Regions from separate parts of the Chryseobacterium sp. G0162 genome, predicted to be linked through region 1. Evidence: riboswitches for the same ligand, from Rfam matches in the RefSeq annotation. Region 1 holds a riboswitch; each other region holds the start of a gene.

Evidence for each region. Region 1 has a riboswitch for S-adenosylmethionine ahead of EG344_RS09485 (SusC/RagA family TonB-linked outer membrane protein). Riboswitches for the same ligand answer to the same signal wherever they lie in the genome.
Region 2: linked by a shared signal. The riboswitch ahead of EG344_RS12385 (TonB-dependent receptor plug domain-containing protein) and the one ahead of EG344_RS09485 (SusC/RagA family TonB-linked outer membrane protein) in region 1 are both predicted to bind S-adenosylmethionine.
Region 3: linked by a shared signal. The riboswitch ahead of EG344_RS24270 (alpha/beta fold hydrolase) and the one ahead of EG344_RS09485 (SusC/RagA family TonB-linked outer membrane protein) in region 1 are both predicted to bind S-adenosylmethionine.

Annotation. Positions count from the first base shown of each region.
Region 1 covers NZ_CP033922.1:2,059,942-2,062,217, forward strand. Annotated here, with positions in the region: gene EG344_RS09485 (SusC/RagA family TonB-linked outer membrane protein) at 1-1,394, opposite strand, end outside; SAM riboswitch class I at 1,478-1,574, opposite strand; gene EG344_RS09490 (helix-turn-helix domain-containing protein) at 1,836-2,168, opposite strand; gene EG344_RS09495 (transposase) at 2,247-2,276, opposite strand, start outside.
Region 2 covers NZ_CP033922.1:2,702,191-2,704,466, reverse strand. Annotated here, with positions in the region: gene EG344_RS12385 (TonB-dependent receptor plug domain-containing protein) at 1-1,009, opposite strand, end outside; SAM riboswitch class I at 1,104-1,208, opposite strand; gene EG344_RS12380 (alpha-amylase family glycosyl hydrolase) at 1,307-2,276, opposite strand, start outside.
Region 3 covers NZ_CP033922.1:1,906,536-1,908,811, reverse strand. Annotated here, with positions in the region: gene EG344_RS08750 (MGH1-like glycoside hydrolase domain-containing protein) at 1-651, opposite strand, end outside; SAM riboswitch class I at 840-947, shown strand; gene EG344_RS24270 (alpha/beta fold hydrolase) at 1,010-1,948, shown strand; gene EG344_RS24265 (ACT domain-containing protein) at 1,952-2,276, shown strand, end outside.

The DNA of each region.
Region 1 (2,276 bases):
CCTCCGGTCTCCTTTCCTTGTCCAAGAAGCGGATTGGTATAAAAATGCTCATTAAAGCTAACAAGATCAACAGAAAAACTCGTTCTAAACTTCAGCTCCGGAAGAAATGTAAACTCCATAAATCCTTTCCCTGAAAAATTATCGATCTTATTTTCATTTTTATCCAATGGTAAACTTGCCGCTAAATTTTGATTCTGAAGTGCCGCAGTAGGTCTGTATCTTCCAAAATCATAAATCTTGTTCCCTTCCGCATCCACTACATAAGATCCATCCGGATTTCTTTCATAATAAGGATAAAAAGACGGAATTGCCCTTGCCGCCTGAATAATATTACTCGCCTTAGAATCTGAAGAACTTGGAGCCTGCTGAATACTGTTCGTGTAACTTAAGTTCGCTCCAACATTCAACCATTTTTTAACTTCAGAATTTATTTTTAATCTCGTACTGTATCTTTTAAACCCAGATTCAATAGCCATTCCTTTATCATCTAGATAACCTAATGAAAAGAAATAATTACTTTTTTCATTTCCCCCGCTGATGTCTAGATCAACCTGATTTCTGGAAGCAACTCTTTGAAGAACATCTCTCCAGTCATCATTCCATAAAGCTCTCGCCCCCGGTAATAATTTCCCGTCTGTTCCCACTGGTTTTGGATAATTAGCTCCATAAGGATTAATTGATAATCCGGTACCAGATACAATATTGTCTGTTGCCATCTGTGCTGCCTGTTGTGCAGAAATCTGACCGGATTGGTATCCGTTTCTCATTGCCTCCCAATACAATTGGAAATATTGATCCGTAGTGACCTGCTCATAATCTTTTACCGCTCTGCCTGAAAACCCCTGGCTGATGTTAAGGTTTACCCTGGCTTCTCCTTTTTTACCGGATTTTGTGGTAATGATAATAATTCCGTTCGCTCCTCTTGAACCATACAAAGCACTTGCCGTAGCATCTTTTAAAACACTGATGGATTCTATATCATTAGGACTGATCGCATTGATGTTTCCGTCAAAAGGAATCCCATCCACAACGTATAAAGGCTCACTGGAAGCACTAACCGAACCTACCCCTCTGATCCTGATCGTAGAAGTAGCTCCAGGCTGTCCTGATGCACCGGTAACCTGAATTCCGGGAACCTGTCCTTCCAATGCTTTGGTAATGTTGGTCACAGGTCTGTTATTGATTTTATCACTGGAAATTGTTGCTACGGAACCGGTGTAGCTATTTCTTTTTGCTTTTCCGTAAGCCACCACAACCACTTCATCAATTTCCTTTTCTTTAAGAGTATCCTTTTTCGGTTTGGAATTTTGCCCGCTTACACTTACAATTCCTAAGAAAAATACAGCAACGGGTGGAATCCAAATTTTAGAATTAAATAGATTTTTATTAATCATAATCAATTTTATTTACCATATATTAAAATTTTGCCCTTTACTGAAAAAACAGCAAAGGGCATCGATAAATACGATAAACCAAATGCTTATTTTTCCTTTAAAGGCTGAATGTAACACCTTACATAACGCAGGTTGTCAAGACTTCGTAGGGTCAGTTCCCTCCATCTTTCTTTATAAGCCGATCGAAATATGGTTGCAAATCTATAAACTTTTAGTCTACAAAACAAGTAGACTTATAAAATTTTCATGATAATTTTTCAAAATTTATTATAATATTTTATTAATACCCACCACTATAAGACCTTAAATAAATTATCATTTTAATAAATATGATAAATATCATTAAATTGTATTTAATGATAAAACCATCTCATAATATCAAAAAAATGGTGCCTAAGCACCATTAAATTAAAATCTCTAAAAACCGTTTTAAATGTAAAATTATTGATTACATTCAAAACTTTTTTTCCACTTTGCTAAAGTATTTCTACTCATTTTAAATTGATTCGCCATTTGAGTATTATTATATCCATGGTCTTTTTGAAAATTTAAAATTTTTATAATAGCAGACTTATCATAAGACTTATGTCTTTGATTAAATTTTTCTGTTTCAATTCCTTCTAATCCGAAGACAATTTCATTAAGCTTAAGAACATCCAATGCCGTCAATCTTTTTTTTTGTAAAATAGGCGCACATATTTCAAGCTTTTGAGGATGCTTCATGGCAATGATATCGGTATAAATTCTTATATAATCAGGACCTTGTTCTATCATATATTCAATGTTTTTAATTTAATATTTCAGTGCATGAGCCAACCATTTATTTTCTAACTATCAAAATGAAAAACCTATTTAAGATTTATCATACTTACTAGCCCATTT
Region 2 (2,276 bases), 640 kb from region 1:
TCTGAGAATTCAGAACTGCCTGAAAACCGTTAGGGTATATTTCTTTAACAATATTAAAATCTTCATTGGGAAGTCTTCTGAAACCATACCCTTTTCCTTCTTTAATGCTGAAACCACCAAAGGAATAGAATTTAAAGTTATCGTTCAAAGGGTATTCTGCATTGAAAAACACTTGCCCTTGTCTGATTTGGGCATCTCCGATCTGGAAATTAAAATAGTCTCTTGTTAATCCTCTTTTATTTATTTCATCATCATCATTTTGTCTTGCAATATCTGGATTATCTGCAAATTCGTAGGCAAAATTATTTCCGAAAATATCAAGATCGTGATTTTGGGTTCTCGTTGTTTTTCCTCTGTGACTTAGCTGCAATGAAAGATTGATAAAACCTTCATCTTTACCCAAAGAAGTTCCATAATTAACGCCGGCCTGGTAAGTATCACCATCATTTCTTCCGCTTAATCCATAGGTTAAACTTGCTGAAGCGCCTGCATTCTTTTTTAGAATAATATTAATTACTCCTGCAATGGCATCAGAACCGTATTGTGCTGCTGCACCGTCTCTTAATACTTCAATTTTTTCAATAGCAATGACAGGAATTGTACTTAAATCTGTTCCTACAGATCCATTTCCTACCGTATTCTGATAGTTTACCAGGGAAGTCGTATGTCTTCTCTTCCCGTTAAGCAATACCAACACCTGATCCGGCCCCATTCCTCTTAGTGTTACAGGATCAATATGCTCCGTTCCATCAGAAGCAGACTGTCTTACAGCATTAAATGAAGGGATCACATAATTCAGAATGTCCTGAGCCGTAATTTGTGGAGATGATCTTTGGACTTTATCAATATTGATTACATCTACAGGAACCGGCGTCTCTAATTTTGTTCTTTTAACATTTCGGTTTCCGACGATGATAATGTCTTCGATTTGTTTTCCTTTTTCCTCCTGCTCCTGGGCAGCGACTAAAATTGTCCCTAGCAATAATATAGCAGTGCTTAATTTTTTCATCTTTGTTCTTGCCAATTAATAATATTCTTCCGCAGATGATTCTGCAGCTACACAAGACTTCAAGAAATGGAATTCGTATAAGAAATATTGACTTCACTTATCTCCCCATCGGGTTGGAATTAGCACCTTTACACTTTTGGAATCGTGTAGGTTGCTAAGGTTTCATTGGGCCAAATCCCTCCACCTTTCTTGATAAATCTAGTGCAAAGGTAGACTAATTTTTCAAATATGCAAAAAGCGGATAATCACTACCAAGAAAAAAGGCAAATTCGCTGAATTGCCAATTTGCCTTTGTATTTATTTCACGATCATTTTTTCAATAGCCATTCCGTTTTCTGATTTCAGATGAACCAGATACATTCCCGACGGATAATTGACTCTTAGTTCATAAGTCCCATTTTCTTTATTCAACTTAAATGAATCCAACTTTTTACCACTTCTATCGAAAATCATGATTTCTCCATTTCTGGCTTTGTTAAATATTAATTTTGCAACACCATTTTTAATCGGATTATCAGCAATCTGAAGGGATAGCTTGTTTGCAGCACTCACATCAGAGGTAGATAAAGCTCCGGCATAGTTTCCAAAAATTCTGAATTCTCCAGCCTGTAAAGTGATAGGAGCTGTTGTTGAAGCGATGTTTGAAACCGTATCATCCATCAGGTTTTTCCACTGGCCAGCATAAGGAAAATAAGGAACAACATTTTGTACAGCAGTAGAATAATTTGCCAGAACGACTACGTTTTTCATTCCGTTGATTGTATTGTCATATACATAAATTCTTGTGATAAGCCCATCAGGATCATTGGCAAGATTGTTTGACTCTATGGTATAAGTCTTTGATTTGAATACCGGATTGGTATTTCTGATATCAATAATCTTTGCCCAAGTATCATAAACTGCCTTTCTGTTGGCATCAGTATCATATCCTAATGTGAAGGCTACAGGTTTTTCATCGGTTCTGCATCCATTGTTAATGCTACCATCCGTGCATCGGTTGATACTGAATTCGTAGCCCAATTCTCCAAACTGCCAGATCATCTTAGGACCGGGAATGGTAAAGAAGGTAGCTCCAAATGTTTTCATCCTTTCCAAAGCCGTATTCAAATTCTTTACACTATAACTTCCATTGATCGCTCCATAAGCGAGATTTTTAAACATCAGCCTTTCTTCATCATGACTTTCTCCATATCCCACAGCACACATATCGGTAAAACCATGAAGACTATGATTCATGCGGTCATAATTGCTATTATCTTTATACCCC
Region 3 (2,276 bases), 150 kb from region 1:
GGAGGCATTCATGTCTCCTTTATAGGTATTATAACCCCATTTCCAATTATTTCTGAACCAAGCTGTTGGTGCTACCACTATCGGGGCATCCTGTTGGCTTCGGTTGCATATTGTTACCCTTACCAGAATATCGTTGTGATCTGCTTTACAATATTCAATGAAAATATCAAAATAGGCATCATTATCAAAAATTCCTGTATCAAAGATCTCATATTCCGGTTCCTGTTTGCTGCGTCTTCCGTTGACTGTAACGAGTTCATCATAAGGGAATTCATTGATCGGATATTTGTAAACCATTTTCATATAACTATGAGTAGGGGTATTATCCAGATAATAGAAAATTTCCTTGATGTCTTCTCCGTGGTTTCCCTGAGGATTGCTCAGACCAAAGAAACGTTCCTTAACGATTTTATCTTTTTTATTCCAGAACGAAAGCGCAAAGCAGAACAGTTGTTTTACGTCAGAAATTCCTGCAATACCTTCTTCACCCCAACGGTAGGCATAGCTTTCCGCATTATTATGATTGGTATGGTTCCAGGCATTTCCGTCCGGGCTATAATCTTCCCTTACATTTCCCCATTGCCGGTTGCTTACATAAGGTCCCCAGTTTTTCCATTTGGTATCTTGTAATCTTTCTTTTTCGGCGATCATATATCATCATTTTTCTATACGAAGGTAGTTTTTTTGAAAAATAATTCCAATTCATTTTATCTGAAGAATAATTAATATGCCCTTGAGAGACTTCTATTTAAGGGCTTTTTAAAATATTAAATTATTTTTTTTTTGATTTTAAAAGAAAAGAACTACCTTTGCACCATTCGTTCATTCAAATATTGAAAATGTTATCAAGAAAGGTTGAGGGATTAGACCCTATGAAACCTTAGCAACCCTTTGCGCAAGCAAAGAAGGTGCTACGTTCTACCAAAATTATTTTGGACAGATAACTTACTGAAGTTCTTTTCAGCCATTTCCTGTGGCATTTTCAATTGTATTAAAATATATAATAGAATTGAAAACAGAACTAAACTATATTAATCTTTCGTATCAAATCCATTCCCAAAAGGAATACAATATCTCGTTGAGCTATGAGCTTTTCGGGAAAGATCTGTTTACAGCCCCAATCATTTTAATTAATCATGCCCTTACCGGAAATTCAAATGTATCCGGAGAAAAAGGCTGGTGGAAACAATTGGTAGGCGAAAATCAGATCGTTGATACTAATAAGTACACTGTTCTGTGTTTCAATATCCCCGGAAACGGATACGATCATTTTTTAATTGAAGACTATGAAGACTTCACGCCTTCAGACATAGCCAATATTTTTCTGAAAGGATTAGAAGCTCTACATATCAAAAATTTATATACCATTATTGGAGGCTCCCTGGGAGGAGGAATTGCATGGGAAATGTTAGCAAAACAACCAAAGCTGGCAGAAATTTTTATTCCCATTGCCTGTGATTACAGAACACATGATTGGCTTCATGCACAATGTCTGGTTCAGAAATTTTTATTGAATGATAAAGAAGAACCATTACAAAAAGCAAGAATCCATGCGATGTTGTGCTATAGAACTCCGGAATCACTTAACGACAGATTTCAAAACAAATACAATCAGGAAAGGCAACGCTTAGAATCAGAAGACTGGCTGGTTTATCATGGTAACGCGCTAAACGAAAGGTTTAGTTTACAAGCATACAAGCTGATGAATCATTTACTGATGAATATCAATGCTGATGAAACTACTCTGGAGAATATACAAGCACGAATGCACATGATCTCCGTAGATACAGATTTATTCTTCCCGGCTTCTGAAATCCGAATGTGTTTTGAGAAACTGAAAAAGAAAAAGGAGAATATCTCTTATCACGAGATCCAATCTATACATGGGCATGACGCCTTCCTAATGGAATATCAACAATTAAATAATATCATAAAAAACATTTTATAAGTAATGAAAAATGCTAAAGAAATAAAATTTTTGAAGAACAGATCAATTGTCAAATTTGAAGGGGAAGATTTCTTAGGGGAAATCGGAATTGACGGACGAATTTTTAAAGCGCTTACTTTAGCGCGCATCAGTGTGGGAGTAATCTCCCAGCAAGCTATAGAAAACGGAATTTCTATTTTAGTTCACGAAAATGATGCTGAAAAAGCAGTGGCTTGTCTTATTGATGAATTTGAAACAGAAAGAAAATCAGGAAAAGTATCTCAAATATACAGTATCAACAATGTTTCTGTTATAGGTTTTGTAGCAGAAGATTCTAACAAAATTTTTG